2 regions of the Streptomyces hesseae genome follow, and region 1 is predicted to be linked to the other one. Evidence: riboswitches for the same ligand, from Rfam matches in the RefSeq annotation. Region 1 holds a riboswitch; the other holds the start of a gene.
The links. Region 1 has a riboswitch for glycine ahead of gcvT (glycine cleavage system aminomethyltransferase GcvT). Riboswitches for the same ligand answer to the same signal wherever they lie in the genome.
Positions count from the first base shown of each region.

Region 1 (7,142 bases):
TGAGGCCGCCGGGGAGGATGCCCTCGCGGGACATGCCGCGCGTCACGCACGCCTGCATCACGCGCCAGATCTCCAGGAGGCCCTCGCGGATCTCCTCCTCCGTGCGCCAGGCCTTCTCGTTCTCCATCATCATCGCGGAGATCGACAGGCCGGACTCGCGGGACATCCGCAGCAGCTCGTCACCGGTGCGGAAGGGGTACTTCAGGACGGTGTCGTCGAGGACGATCCGGTCCGCGCCGACGGCGTCCTCGTCGACGACGAAGCCGCCGCCGACCGAGTAGTAGGTCTTCTCCAGCAGCGGGGCGCCGGCCTCGTCGTAGGCGAAGAGGGTCATGCCGTTGGCGTGGTACGGCAGGGAGCGGCGGCGGTGGAGGATCAGCTGGGTCGACTCGTCGAAGTCGATCTCGTGGGCCGAGCCGATCTCGGCGCCGAGGAGCTTGAGCCGCTTGGTGGTGCGGATGCGCTCCACCTCGTCGTCGGCGATCTCGACGTCGACGGAGCGGGGGGAGTGGCCCTCCAGGCCGAGCAGGACGGCCTTGGGGGTGCCGTGGCCGTGGCCGGTGGCGCCGAGGGAGCCGTAGAGCTCCGCCCGTACCGAGGTGGTCTGGGCGAGCAGACCGTCCTTCTTCAGGCGCCCCACGAACATCCGGGCGGCGCGCATCGGGCCGACCGTGTGGGAGCTGGACGGGCCTATGCCGATCGAGAAGAGATCGAATACGGAGATGGCCACGGTGGCAGCTCCTCTATGAGTCGGGGGGTGGAACAGGGTGGTACAGGGTGGAGCGGGGTGGTGCCGGGTGGTGCGACAGGAAACGGAATGCCGCATTCACCTATCAGTGTGCGGGATGCGGGCGGCTTTCCCGCGGTGGCGCGGGTCACGCCGGGGCGCCGGGCCCTCGCGGTACGGGGCACCGGCCCGCTCCTCGAGCGTGCCCGGTGCCCCGTACCGGCCGGTTAATCCCGTGCTTCGGTGCTACTTCAGCCCGGGGTACAGCGGGTGCTTGTCCGCGAGCGCCGTGACGCGGCCGCGCAGGGCCTCCGCGTCGAAGCCCGGCTTGAGGGCCTCGGCGATGATGTCCGCAACCTCGCGGAAGTCCTCGGCCGTAAAGCCGCGGGTGGCCAGGGCCGGGGTGCCGATCCGCAGGCCCGAGGTGATCATCGGGGGGCGCGGGTCGTTCGGGATGGCGTTGCGGTTGACCGTGATGCCGACCTCGTGGAGGCGGTCCTCGGCCTGCTGGCCGTCCAGCTCGCTGTTGCGCAGGTCCACCAGGACCAGGTGGACGTCCGTGCCGCCGGAGAGGACGGAGACGCCCACCTCCTTGACGTCGTCCCGCATCAGGCGGTCGGCGAGGATCTTGGCGCCCTCGAGCGTGCGCTGCTGGCGCTCCTTGAACTCCTCCGTGGCCGCGACCTTGAAGGAGACGGCCTTGGCCGCGATCACGTGCTCCAGCGGGCCGCCCTGCTGACCGGGGAAGACCGCGGAGTTGATCTTCTTGGCGAGCTCGGCCGTGGAGAGGATCACACCACCGCGCGGACCGCCCAGGGTCTTGTGGGTGGTGGTGGTGACCACGTGGGCGTGCGGCACCGGGGAGGGGTGGAGCCCGGCGGCGACCAGGCCCGCGAAGTGGGCCATGTCGACCATCAGGTACGCGCCGACCTCGTCCGCGATCCGGCGGAAGGCGGCGAAGTCCAGCTGGCGCGGGTAGGCGGACCAGCCGGCGACGATCAGCTTGGGGCGGTGCTCCTTGGCGAGGCGCTCGACCTCCTCCATGTCCACCAGGTTGGTCTGCTCGTCGACGTGGTAGGCGACCACGTTGTAGAGCTTCCCGGAGAAGTTGATCTTCATCCCGTGGGTGAGGTGCCCGCCGTGGGCCAGGTTCAGGCCCAGGATGGTGTCGCCCGGGTTGAGCAGGGCGAACATCGCCGCGGCGTTGGCCTGCGCGCCGGAGTGCGGCTGCACATTGGCGTGCTCGGCGCCGAAGAGCGCCTTGATGCGGTCGATGGCGATCTGCTCGACGACGTCGACGTGCTCGCAGCCGCCGTAGTAGCGGCGGCCCGGGTAGCCCTCGGCGTACTTGTTGGTCAGGACCGAGCCCTGGGCCTCCATGACCGCGACCGGAGCGAAGTTCTCCGAGGCGATCATCTCGAGGGTGGACTGCTGGCGGTGGAGTTCGGCGTCGACGGCGGCGGCGACGTCCGGGTCGAGCTCATGGAGGGAGCTGTTGAGAAGCGACATGAGTTCTTCCTGCGCGGGAGGGAGCGGGCGGGGTCAGCCTGCGGCGAAGGCCGTGTACTCGTCGGCCGACATCAGGTCGGCCGGCTCGTCCGTGATCTTCACCTTGAACAGCCAGCCGCCCTCGAAGGGGGCGGAGTTCACCAGCGCCGGGTCGTCCACGACGTCCTGGTTGGCCGCGACGATCTCGCCCGTGACGGGGGCGAAGAGGTCGCTGACCGACTTGGTCGACTCCAGCTCACCACAGGACTCGCCCGCGGTGATGGTGTCGCCGACGGCCGGGAGCTGGGCGAAGACGACATCGCCGAGCGCGTTGGCCGCGAACTCGGTGATCCCGACCGTCGCCACACCATTGGCGTCGGCGGCCGACAGCCACTCGTGCTCCTTGGAGTAACGCAGCTGCTGGGGGTTGCTCATGGCTAGATTCTCCTGTACGCGCGTGGGTGCTTGTGCAAGGGGTCTTGACAGGTGAGATGAGGGGGGATCGGTGAGGGTTCAGCGTTCCCGCTTGTAGAAGGGGAGTGCGACGACCTCGTACGGCTCCTGGCTGCCGCGAATGTCCACACATACCCCTTCCGTACCCGGCGTGGCGTGCGCCGCGTCGACGTAGGCGATCGCGATCGGCTTGCCGAGGGTGGGGGAGGGGGCGCCGGAGGTCACCTCGCCGACGACCGCGCCGCCGACCGTGACGGCGTAGCCGGCCCGCGGCACCCGGCGGCCGGTCGCGATCAGGCCGACCAGCTTGCGCGGCGGAGCCGTCTCGGCGTGCTCGGCGGCGGCCGTCAGCGCCTCGCGGCCCACGAAATCGCCGGCCTTGTCGAACTTCACGACCCGGCCCAGCCCGGCGTCGAACGGCGTGGTGTCCGTGGTCAGCTCGTGCCCGTAGAGCGGCATGCCCGCCTCCAGGCGCAGGGTGTCCCGGCAGGAGAGCCCGCACGGCACCAGCCCGGCGTCCGCGCCCGCCTCGGTCAGGGACTGCCACAGCTTCTCGGCGTCGGCGGGGGCGACGAACAGTTCGAAGCCGTCCTCGCCGGTGTAGCCGGTACGGGCGATCAGCGCGGGGACGCCCGCGACGGTGCCCGGCAGGCCCGCGTAGTACTTCAGGCCGTCCAGGTCCGCGTCGGTGACGGACTTCAGGATGGCGGGGGAGGCGGGGCCCTGGACCGCGATCAGCGCGTAGTTCTCGCGGTCGTCCCGGACGGTCGTCTCGAAGCCCGCCGCGCGCTCGGTGATCGCGTCGAGGACCACCTGGGCGTTGGAGGCGTTGGCGACGACCATGTACTCCTGCTCGCCCAGGCGGTAGACGATCAGGTCGTCGAGGATGCCGCCGTCCTCGCGGCAGATCATCGTGTAACGGGCCCGGCCGACGGCCAGCGCGGAGATGTTGCCCACCAGGGCGTGGTCCAGGGCCTGCCCGGCCTGGGCGCCCGTGAGGGTGATCTCGCCCATGTGCGACAGGTCGAAGAGGCCCGCGCGGGTGCGCACGGCGATGTGCTCGTCGCGCTCGCTGCCGTAGCGCAGGGGCATGTCCCAGCCGGCGAAGTCGGTCATGGTCGCGCCGAGCGCGCGGTGCAGCGCGTCCAGGGCGGTACGGCGGGGGGCTTCGGTCATGATCGGGCTCCCGGGCAGGTGGGTCGCGGAGGAATGCCTGAATAGGCGGCCTCCCCATCTGTCATCGGAACCTGAGAGGTTCACCGAGAGCCTCGCCTGTCATCAAAGGCACCCGGCTTGCACCTTGGGTGGGACCGCGCGGCCGCGGTCCGCTTTTCAGATCTGCCTCACCCGCGCGGTACGGGGCCTGAGAGATTCAAGGGAGGAACTTGCTCCTTCGGCGCCCGGGGCACATGGCACCCGGGACTCTCCCGCGCGGATTCGAGCGGCCAATATGCGATTACTTGCAGTTGAGTCGAGCTTGGCGCGCACATCATTGCACGTACGGGCGTGCGACGGACCGCCCGCCGCCCCTCAAATTGGATTACCTTTTCTTTACATCGCGTGGGGAGTCCGTGGGGAGGGGGCGGTCGTACGACCAGTCGGGAGGGGGCGATCACCGTGCGTACGGGGGAGACGCGCGAGGTGCGCGACGCTCGCGAGGCGGTGGGTGTGCGCGATCTGCGCGGGGGCGGGGACGGGGCGGCGGTCACGGAGCTCCGCTATCCGGCGGGCGACCTGCTCGTCGTCTCCGGACTGCCCGGCGGCGGCAAGTCCACGCTGATGCGGCGCGTCGTGCCCGCCGCCGTCCACCGCGTGGACTCCCAGGACGTGCGCGAGCGCTTCGAACGCCGGTCGCTGCCGCTTCCGTACGCCGTGTACCGGCCCTTCGTCCGCCTCGCGCACTACGCCGCGCTGCGGCGGGCGCTGCGCTCGGGTGACAGCGTCGTCGTGCACGACTGCGGGCAGTGGAGCTGGGTGCGCCGCTGGCTCGCGCGCGACGCGCGGCGGCGGGGCGGGGGGCTGCACCTGGTGGTCCTGGCGGTCGACCCGCCCACCGCGCTGGCCGGCCAGCGCGCCCGCGGCCGCGGCGTCTCCGTCCGCTCCTTCGCCCGCCACCGCCGCGCGACGTCCCGCCTCGTCGCCGCCCTCACGGCGGGCGACCACCCGGCAGGCACGACCTCGGCCGTCCTCCTCGACCGCGAGGCGGCGGACGCGCTGCGGGCCATCCACTTCGGCTGAGGCGGGCCCGGCCCCGCCGGGCTCCCCGGCGGGAGGGGATCCCCAGCCCCGCCCTTTCCCCGTTTCCCGGGGGCAAGCCCCCGGCCCCCCGAAGGCCCGAGGGCTCCGCCCCGGGCCCCACACCGCACCCACCAGGCTCCCGGCCCGGTTCCCGAGCACCCAAGGGCTCCGCCCCAAGCCTCGCCCCGCACCCAGCTCCTGTCCCCGCGCCCAGCTTTCGGCCCCCAGTTCCCCGGGCCCGGCTCCGGCCTTGGGCCCGGCCCCGGCTCCGACTCCGGGCCCGGCTCCGCCCCCGGGCCTGACCCCGACCCCGGGCCTGACCCCGACCCCGGGCCTGACCCCGACCCCGGGCCTGACCCCGGGCCCCGGCCCCTGGCCCCGGCCTCGGCCACGGCCCAGGGCCAGGCCCCCGCCCAGGCCCGCGGCTCCGGCCCCTGGCCCGGCCGCCCGCCCCTGCCTTGGGCAGGGCGGACCCCCGCCGGGCACGGCGAACCCTCCCCGGGCCGGGGCGGAGCCCCTCGCCCGGGCGGGGGGCGGGGGCTTGCCCCCGGTTTCGGGAAGGCACCCCTCCCGCCGCCGCGGCGAGCGGCCACCGCCGACGCACCCGGCGGTGCCGGACAACCCCGCCCGTGGGGGCGCCCCACCACCTCGAAGCCCAGGCGCAGCCGTTAAGGTGCCGGGATGCGTCCGACGAACGGGGTGGGAGACGATGACCTGGCCGGCCAATGAGCTCGAAGCGGTACTCGCCGCTTCCGTCGGCGTGCCGGACGCCGGCGCGCGGATCGTCGAGGCGCTCGGCCGCAGCAGCGTGTGGGTTCCGCTGCCCAAGGGCGGGGGGCCCGACAGCCCCGACCTCGATCTGCCCGCCCTGGAGCTGAACGGCGCCGCCTACGTGCCCGTGTTCAGCTCCCAGGAGGAGTTCACGGCCGTCGCCGGCGCGGGGATGTCCTTCGCCGTCGCCCCCGCCGTCGAGTTCGCCCGCGGCCTGCCCCCGCAGGTCGGCATCGTCGTCAACCCTGAGGGCACCGTCACCGTGCCCCTGCCGCCGCCCGCCGTCGCCGGGTTGTGCCGGGCCGGGCGCACGGCCCTGGACGGCGACGCCACCGGCGGCCGCGTACGGCTGTACGAGCCGGACTGGCAGGAGGAGCCGACCGCGTTCCTGGCCGCCGCCGGGCTGGAGTTCGCGGCAACCGGGGCCGTCCGGACCGCCCGTCGTGCCATGGCCGTCGTCGAGGGCGGTGATCCCGCGCTGTTCGTCGGCGTCGAGCTGGGGCTCCCCGACCCGGGGAGCCGCTCCGCCGCCCTGGACGCCCTGGGCCGCGCGCTGGGCCGGGTGCCCGTGCCCTGGCCCGTGCAGCTCGTCTTCCTGGACGTCGCCCAGGACGACCCCGTGGGCGACTGGATACGGACCCGGATACGACCGTTCTACGACCGTGACCTGTGACAGCTCTCATGCCCGCCCCCGCGGGCTCGTAAGCTGGTAGCAGCAGACGGCCAAGAGAAGAGGCGGACCCAGGTGAGCGCGGGCGCGGAGAGCGGCGTGGAGCAGGTGCTGCGCCAGGTGGCGCCCGGCCGGTACGACACGTACGAGCAGCTGCTGCGGTCCCTCGCCGAGGGCCGGGTGTGGATGCTGCTGTGGCACGGTCAGGCCGGCTCGCCCGACGCCCAGTACGGGAACATGGAGGTCGACGGCCTCGGCTACGCCCCCTGTGTGACCTCCGCCCAGGAGCTCGCCGCCAGCGGCTGGAACCGCGCCCACGAGGTCGTCGCCGGCCGGGCCGCCGCCGCCTCCCTCTACCCCGACCGCTGGGGCCTGTGGCTCAACCCCCACGCCCCCGGCGGCGGCGTCGGCATCCCCTGGCTCGACCTGCGCCGGATCGTCGCCGGCCTGGACCGGCTGCCCGCCGGCCCGCTCCAGCTGAGCGAACCGGCGCTGGACATCCCGCAGTTCTACGCCCTGCTCGGGCAGAACGCCCACCGCACCCCCGTGGTCCGCGCGCTGCGCCGGGCCTGGGTGCGGCCCGCCCTGGGCACGCCGTACCTGGCCATCGGGCTCGATCTGTACGACACCTCGCCCGCCGCCGTGGAGGCCGTGCGGCTGATGATGCAGCAGTCGATCGCCGCGGTGCCCGACGGCCTGCCGGTGTCGACGGTGTCGATGGCGGACGAGTACGACCCCGTCGCGATGTGGATGCGGGCCAACAGCCGGCCGTTCTTCGCCCGCGAGGGCTACGGG
Region 1 covers NZ_JAVRFI010000033.1:41,665-48,806, reverse strand. Annotated here, with positions in the region: gene RM609_RS31705 (L-serine ammonia-lyase) at 1-730, opposite strand, end outside; gene glyA (serine hydroxymethyltransferase) at 974-2,236, opposite strand; gene gcvH (glycine cleavage system protein GcvH) at 2,270-2,650, opposite strand; gene gcvT (glycine cleavage system aminomethyltransferase GcvT) at 2,729-3,844, opposite strand; glycine riboswitch at 4,011-4,108, opposite strand; gene RM609_RS31685 (AAA family ATPase) at 4,310-4,906, shown strand; gene RM609_RS31680 (enhanced serine sensitivity protein SseB) at 5,616-6,350, shown strand; gene RM609_RS31675 (enhanced serine sensitivity protein SseB C-terminal domain-containing protein) at 6,423-7,142, shown strand, end outside.

Region 2 (7,142 bases), on a different contig from region 1:
CCGCTTCCTGGAGGCGGAGGGCCTGGTGGAGCCCCGGCGTACCCCCTCCGGCTACCGCAAGTTCAGTACGGATGACGTGACCCGGCTCGGGTACGTGCTGCGGATGCAGCGCGATCACTATCTCCCGCTCAAGGTCATCCGGGAGCAGCTGGATGCCCTGGCCCGGGGCGAGAAGGTCCAGCTGCCCGCCCCCGCGCAGCCGAGGGACGCCCTCGACCTCTCGGACGTCCTGGACGAGCCCGGGGCGCCCGCGACGGCCCCGGGAGGGCCCGAGGGGCCCGTGACGGCCCGTATCGGCCGTACGGAGCTGCTGGCCGGCGCCGGGGTCTCCGAGGAGGAGCTGGCCGAGTGGGAGTCCTACGGGCTGCTCACGGCCCACCCGGACGGCGGATTCGACGCCGATTCCATGACGATCGCCAAGCTCGTCGCGGACCTGGGCCGTTTCGGTCTGGAGCCGCGCCACCTACGGGCCGTGAAGGCCGCCGCCGAGCGTGAGGCGGGCCTGGTCGAGCAGGTGGTCGCCCCCCTGCGCCGGCACCGCAACCCGCAGACCAGGGCCCATGCCGAGGCCACGGCCAGGGAGCTGGCCGCCCTGTCCGTACGGCTGCACGCGGCCCTGGTGAAGGCCGCTCTCCGGCCCCGTGGCCAGTCACAGTGAGTGCCCGACTACCCAAACCCGCCGGGCACGGCCTAGGGTTGCTGTGTGAACGAGCTCGATGTCGTGGGTGTCCGGGTGGAAATGCCCTCAAACCAGCCGATCGTGCTCCTGCGTGAAGTGGGAGGCGACCGCTACCTCCCGATTTGGATCGGACCGGGAGAGGCGACCGCGATCGCCTTCGCCCAGCAGGGCATGGCGCCTGCCCGTCCGCTGACCCACGACCTGTTCAAGGACGTGCTGGAGGCGGTCGGACAGCAGCTCGCGGAGGTTCGCATCACGGATCTGCGCGAAGGCGTCTTCTACGCGGAGCTCGTCTTCGCCAGCGGGGTGGAGGTCAGCGCGAGGCCGTCCGACGCCATAGCGCTGGCGCTGCGCACCGGCACGCCGATCTACGGCAGTGACGGGGTGCTGGACGACGCGGGGATCGCCATCCCGGACGAGCAGGAGGACGAGGTGGAGAAGTTCCGCGAGTTCCTCGACCAGATCTCGCCGGAGGACTTCGGCAGCAGCAACCAGTAGGGCGCGGGGAACCCGGCGGAGAGCCGGTGGAAACCGCCTCAAGGTCGCATTCGAGTAGTTTTTCCCGCTACCTGGACACGTAAAACCACTCTCAGGGTGATTATCACTCGGCGTGCCGAGTGTGGCGATCGTTGACGCACCCCGAGCGACTGCCTACCGTCGAGAAGGCAGGTCAAGGACGGAGGTCGGCGTGAGAAGCACGGGCGACGGTACGGCGGTCGGCGGTCCGTATCCGCTGCATGGGGGAACGGTCGAACCAGTGCCCCGCTATTCCGCAACGGCAGCGGTGACCACCCCACGGGGAAGCGAGTCCGGGGGCGTGACGCCCTCCCGGAGCTCCGACGGCATCGGATATCGGGGGCCCACGGCGTGCGCGGCCGCGGGCATCACCTACCGGCAGCTCGACTACTGGGCGCGCACCGGACTTGTGGAGCCCAGCGTGCGGCCCGCGTACGGGTCTGGCAGTCAGCGGCTCTACAGCTTCCGGGACGTAGTCGTCCTGAAGATCGTGAAGCGGCTGCTGGACACCGGGGTCTCGCTCCAGAACATCCGCACCGCCGTGCAGCATCTGCGCTCGCGCGGTATGGAGGACCTGGCGCAGATGACGCTGATGAGCGACGGCGCCACGGTCTACGAGTGCACCTCGCCGGACGAGGTCGTCGACCTCCTCCAGGGCGGCCAGGGCGTCTTCGGGATCGCCGTGGGCGTCGTCTGGCGCGATGTGGAGAGCGCCCTCGCCCAGCTCCACGGGGAGCGGGTGGACACCGGTGAGACGCTCATCGGCCACAACCCGGCCGACGAGCTCGCCCGCCGCCGCAACCGGGCGGGATGAGGCCCTCCGGGGCCCGTACGACAGCGTGACAGGGCGCCCCGCGCAGGCCGTGACAGCGGCCCGCGCGGGGCGCCGCGTCGTACATCGGTGCGATTGTCAGTGGTATGCGGCAGCATCTGTCCTGTGAGGGGTGCGCCGACGATTCTCCATCTGGACATGGACGCGTTCTACGCTTCGGTGGAGCAGGCGTCCAAGCCCAGCCTGCGCGGAAAGCCCGTGGTGGTGGGCGGGCTGGGTCCCCGTGGCGTGGTGGCCACGGCGTCGTACGAGGCGCGGGTCTTCGGCGTCCACTCCGCCATGGCGACGGCCCAGGCCCGCAGGCTCTGCCCCAACGCCGCCTACCTCACCCCTCGGTTCGAGCTGTACCAGCGGATCAGCCAGGTGGTGATGGGGCTGCTGGGCGAGCTGTCGCCGCTGGTGGAGCCGCTCAGCCTCGACGAGGCGTTCGTCGACCTGGAGGCGGGCGGGGTGCCGGCCTCCGGTGCAGCCGCCCGCGCGGTGGGGGAGCGGCTGCGGCGCGACATCGAGGCGGCCACGGGACTGACGGCCTCGGTGGGGCTGGCCGGTTCCAAGATGTTCGCGAAGATCGCCTCAGAGGAGGCCAAGCCGAACGGGCTCATGCTCATCGAGCCCGGTACGGAGCTGGATGTCCTCGGCCCCATGTCGGTGCGGACCATCCCCGGCGTCGGCCCCGCCACCGCTGAAACGTTGCGGCGGGCCGGCATCACCACCGTGACGGAGACGGCCGAGGCCGGCGAGGACGAGCTGGTGCGGCTCCTCGGCAAGGCCCACGGCGGAGGGCTGTACGCCCTGGCCACCGGGCACGACGACCGCCCCGTGGTCGCCGAGCGGGACGCCAAGTCCGTGTCCGTGGAGGACACCTTCGCCGAGGACCTCACCGACCGGACCCGGGTGCAGCTGGAGCTCGCCCGCCTCGCCGACCGCTGCGTGGCCCGGCTGCGCGGCGCCGGGCGCTCGGGGCGGACGGTCGTCATCAAGGTGCGGCGGTACGACTTCTCAACCCTGACCCGCTCGGAGACCCTGCGCGGCCCGACCGACGACCCCGCCGTGGTGCGCGAGGCGGCCGCCCGGCTGCTGGAGCACGTGGACACCACGGCCGGGGTGCGGCTGCTGGGCGTGGGCGTCTCGGGGCTCGCCGACTACACCCAGGAGGATCTCTTCGCCCAGGCCGCCGCGGGGGCCGCCGAGGCCGCGGCGGCGGCCGGGACGGCCACGACGGCCGGGGCGGCACCCCACGAGCCCGAGACGCCCCAGGAGCCTCAGACGGCCCCTGAGGGGCCGCCCCGATGGCTTCCGGGGCTGGACGTCCGGCACGATGAGCACGGGGCGGGCTGGGTGCAGGGCAGCGGCGTGGGGCGCGTCACCGTCCGCTTCGAGGAGCCCTGGTCGGCGCCCGGGCGGGTACGGACCTTCCGCGTCGACGACCCGGCGCTCCACCCCGCCGAACCACTGCCGCTGGTGCGTACGGAGGGCGATCAGTCGCCCGTGCCCGCCGGGCCCCCGGACGGCGCCTCCCCGGCGGCCGTGCCGTCGGCCGCCGGAGGCGGCTCCGGCGAGGGCAGCTCCAGCCCGTAGTGCCGGTAGAGCCGGAGCTCCTGCGCGGGGGAGAGGTGCCGGCCCACCCCGAAACCGGGGGCCTCCCTGATCAGCGCGCGCTCGTAGGGGATGCGCAGCCCGTCGTCCTCGACCCGGCTCGGCTCCAGCGGTACGAAGGCGTCCCGGCCGAAGAGGCCGGTGCGCACGGCCGCCCACTCCGGCTCCCCGGTGGCGTCGTCCAGATACACCTCGTCCACGGTGCCGATCTTCACGCCGTCCCGGTCGAAGGCCTTGCGCCCGATGAGGCTCCGGGGGTCGATGTCGGTCTGCACGGCTCCTCCGCTGCTCCCCGCCCATGACGGTCCTCGTCACCACGAAAAACCACGGACGTGAAACCGGCCACTCGGGAGATCCACCCGGAAACCCTCGCTGGTAGGCTGGCGAATGGCCGCAGACCCCGTGCGGGAGAGCTCTTCTCGAAGCCCCCAGGGCGTTGGTGAAGGCGCCGAAGGAGCAAATCCTCCCCGGAATCTCTCAGGCACCCGTACCGCATGGACGAGGTCACTCTGGAAAGCAGGTCGGGCCCAGGTCAGGCAGTACGCCGAAGCCCCTCCTCACCGACGGTGAAAGCCGGATCGTGCGCCGCGGCCCGGTGAAGCTCTCAGGTTGAGATGACAGAGGGGGAGGCCGTTCGGGTACCCGCGCCGTGGTACCCCTCGCAGGTCGCAATGACCAGGAGGCCTCCGCAGATGACCGTCCACCGCATCGCCCTCACCGACCTGGAGCGGGGCACGCCCTTCGAGGCGCGCCACATAGGTCCCGACGCCGCCGCCCAGGCCAAGATGCTCGCCCAGGTCGGTTTCGGCTCGCTCGACGAGCTCACCGCCGCCGCCGTTCCGGACGCGATCAAGAACGTCGGGGCGCTCGGCCTGCCGGAGGCCCGTACCGAGGCCGAGGTCCTCGCCGAGCTCCGCTCCCTCGCCGACCGCAACACCGTGCTGGCCTCCATGATCGGCCTGGGCTACCACGGCACGTTCACGCCGCCGGTGATCCTCCGCAACGTCATGGAGAACCCCGCCTGGTACACGGCCTACACGCCCTACCAGCCGGAGATCTCCCAGGGCCGCCTGGAGGCCCTGCTCAACTTCCAGACGGTCGTCGCCGATCTGACCGGGCTGCCCACCTCCGGCGCCTCCCTCCTCGACGAGGGCACCGCCGCCGCCGAGGCCATGGCGCTGGCCCGCCGCGTCGGCAAGGTCAAGGACGGCGTCTTCCTCATCGACGCCGACACCCTGCCGCAGACCGTCGCCGTCATCGAGACGCGCGCCGAGCCCACCGGCGTCGAGGTCGTCGTCGCCGACCTGTCCGAGGGTATCCCCGAGGAGATCGCCGAGCGCGGCGTCTTCGGCGTCCTGCTCCAGTACCCCGGAGCCTCCGGCGCCGTCCGCGACCTCCGCCCGCTGATCGAGCGGGCCCACGAGCTCGGCGCGGTCGTCACCGTCGCCGCCGACCTCCTCGCCCTCACCCTGCTCACCCCGCCCGGCGAGCTCGGCGCGGACATCGCGGTGGGCACCAGCCAGCGCTTCGGCGTCCCCATGGGCTTCGGCGGCCCGCACGCCGGATTCATGGCCGTCCGCGACAAGTTCGCCCGCAGCCTCCCCGGCCGCCTCGTCGGCGTCTCCGTCGACGCCGACGGCGACAAGGCCTACCGCCTGGCCCTCCAGACCCGCGAGCAGCACATCCGCCGCGAGAAGGCCACCAGCAACATCTGCACCGCCCAGGTGCTGCTCGCCGTCATGGCCGGCATGTACGCCGTCTACCACGGCCCCGACGGCCTCGCCGCGATCGCCCGGCGCACCCACCGCCTCGCCGCGATCCTCGCCGAGGGCCTGCGCGCCGGGGGCGCCGAGGTCGTGCACGGCGCCTACTTCGACACCGTCACCGTGCGCGTGCCCGGCCGGGCCGCCGAGGTCGTCGAGGCCGCCCGCGAGCGCGGCGTCAACCTCCGCCTGACCGACGCCGACCACGTCGGCGTCTCCTGCGACGAGACCACCACCCGCGCCCACCTGGCCGCCGTCTGGGCCGCGTTCGGCGTGGAGGGCGACGTCGAGGCGCTCGACGCGAGCGTCGCCGAGGCGCTTCCCGAGGGCCTGCTGCGCTCCGGCGACTACCTCACCCACCCCGTCTTCCACCAGCACCGCTCCGAGACCGCGATGCTGCGCTACCTGCGCCGCCTCGCCGACCGCGACTACGCCCTGGACCGGGGCATGATCCCGCTCGGCTCGTGCACCATGAAGCTCAACGCCACCACCGAGATGGAGCCGGTCACCTGGCCCGAGTTCGGCCAGCTGCACCCCTTCGCGCCCATCGAGCAGGCCGAGGGCTACACCACCCTCATCACCGAGCTCGAGGAGCGGCTCGCCGAGGTCACCGGCTACGACAAGGTCTCCCTCCAGCCCAACGCCGGCTCCCAGGGCGAGCTCGCGGGCCTGCTGGCCGTCCGCGCGTACCACCGCGCCAACGCCGACGAGCGCCGCACGGTGTGCCTCATCCCGTCCTCCGCGCACGGCACCAACGCCGCCAGCGCCGTGATGGCCGGCATGAAGGTCGTCGTCGTCAAGACCGCCGACGACGGCGAGGTCGACGTCGAGGACCTGCGCGCCAAGATCGAGCAGTACCGCGACGAGCTCGCCGTGCTGATGATCACCTACCCCTCCACCCACGGCGTCTTCGAGGAGCACGTCGCCGACATCTGCGCGTCCGTGCACGACGCGGGCGGCCAGGTGTACGTCGACGGCGCCAACCTCAACGCCCTGGTGGGCCTGGCCAAGCCGGGCCGGTTCGGCGGCGACGTCTCGCACCTGAACCTCCACAAGACCTTCTGCATCCCGCACGGCGGCGGCGGCCCCGGCGTCGGCCCGGTCGCCGTCCGCGCCCACCTCGCCCCGTACCTGCCCAACCACCCGCTCCAGCCCACCGCGGGCCCGGCCACGGGCGTCGGCCCGATCTCGGCCGCGCCCTGGGGCTCCGCGGGCATCCTGCCGATCTCCTGGTCGTACGTCCGGCTGATGGGCGGTGCGGGCCTCACGCGCGCCACGCAGGTCGCGGTGCTCGGCGCCAACTACATCGCCAAGCGCCTCGAGCCGCACTACCCCGTGCTCTACACCGGCCCGAACGGACTGGTCGCGCACGAGTGCATCGTGGACCTCCGGCCGCTGACCAAGGCCACCGGCGTGAGCGTCGACGACGTCGCCAAGCGCCTGATCGACTACGGCTTCCACGCGCCGACCATGTCGTTCCCCGTCGCCGGCACGCTGATGATCGAGCCGACGGAGAGCGAGGACCTCGCCGAGCTGGACCGGTTCTGCGAGGCGATGATCGCCATCCGCGCCGAGATCGAGAAGGTCGGCTCGGGGGAGTGGCCCGCCGAGGACAACCCGCTGCGCAACGCCCCGCACACCGCCGCCTCGGTGACGGGCGCGTGGGAGCACCCCTACACCCGTGAGGAGGCGGCCTTCCCGTCCGGGGCGTCGAAGGCCGACAAGTACTGGCCGCCGGTGCGCCGCGTGGACGGTG
Region 2 covers NZ_JAVRFI010000022.1:109,749-116,890, reverse strand. Annotated here, with positions in the region: gene ftsR (transcriptional regulator FtsR) at 1-658, shown strand, start outside; gene RM609_RS27195 (bifunctional nuclease family protein) at 704-1,177, shown strand; gene RM609_RS27190 (MerR family transcriptional regulator) at 1,368-2,009, shown strand; gene RM609_RS27185 (DNA polymerase IV) at 2,133-3,605, shown strand; gene RM609_RS27180 (PRC-barrel domain-containing protein) at 3,506-3,898, opposite strand; glycine riboswitch at 4,019-4,126, shown strand; gene gcvP (aminomethyl-transferring glycine dehydrogenase) at 4,316-7,142, shown strand, end outside.
Region 2: linked by a shared signal. The riboswitch ahead of gcvP (aminomethyl-transferring glycine dehydrogenase) and the one ahead of gcvT (glycine cleavage system aminomethyltransferase GcvT) in region 1 are both predicted to bind glycine.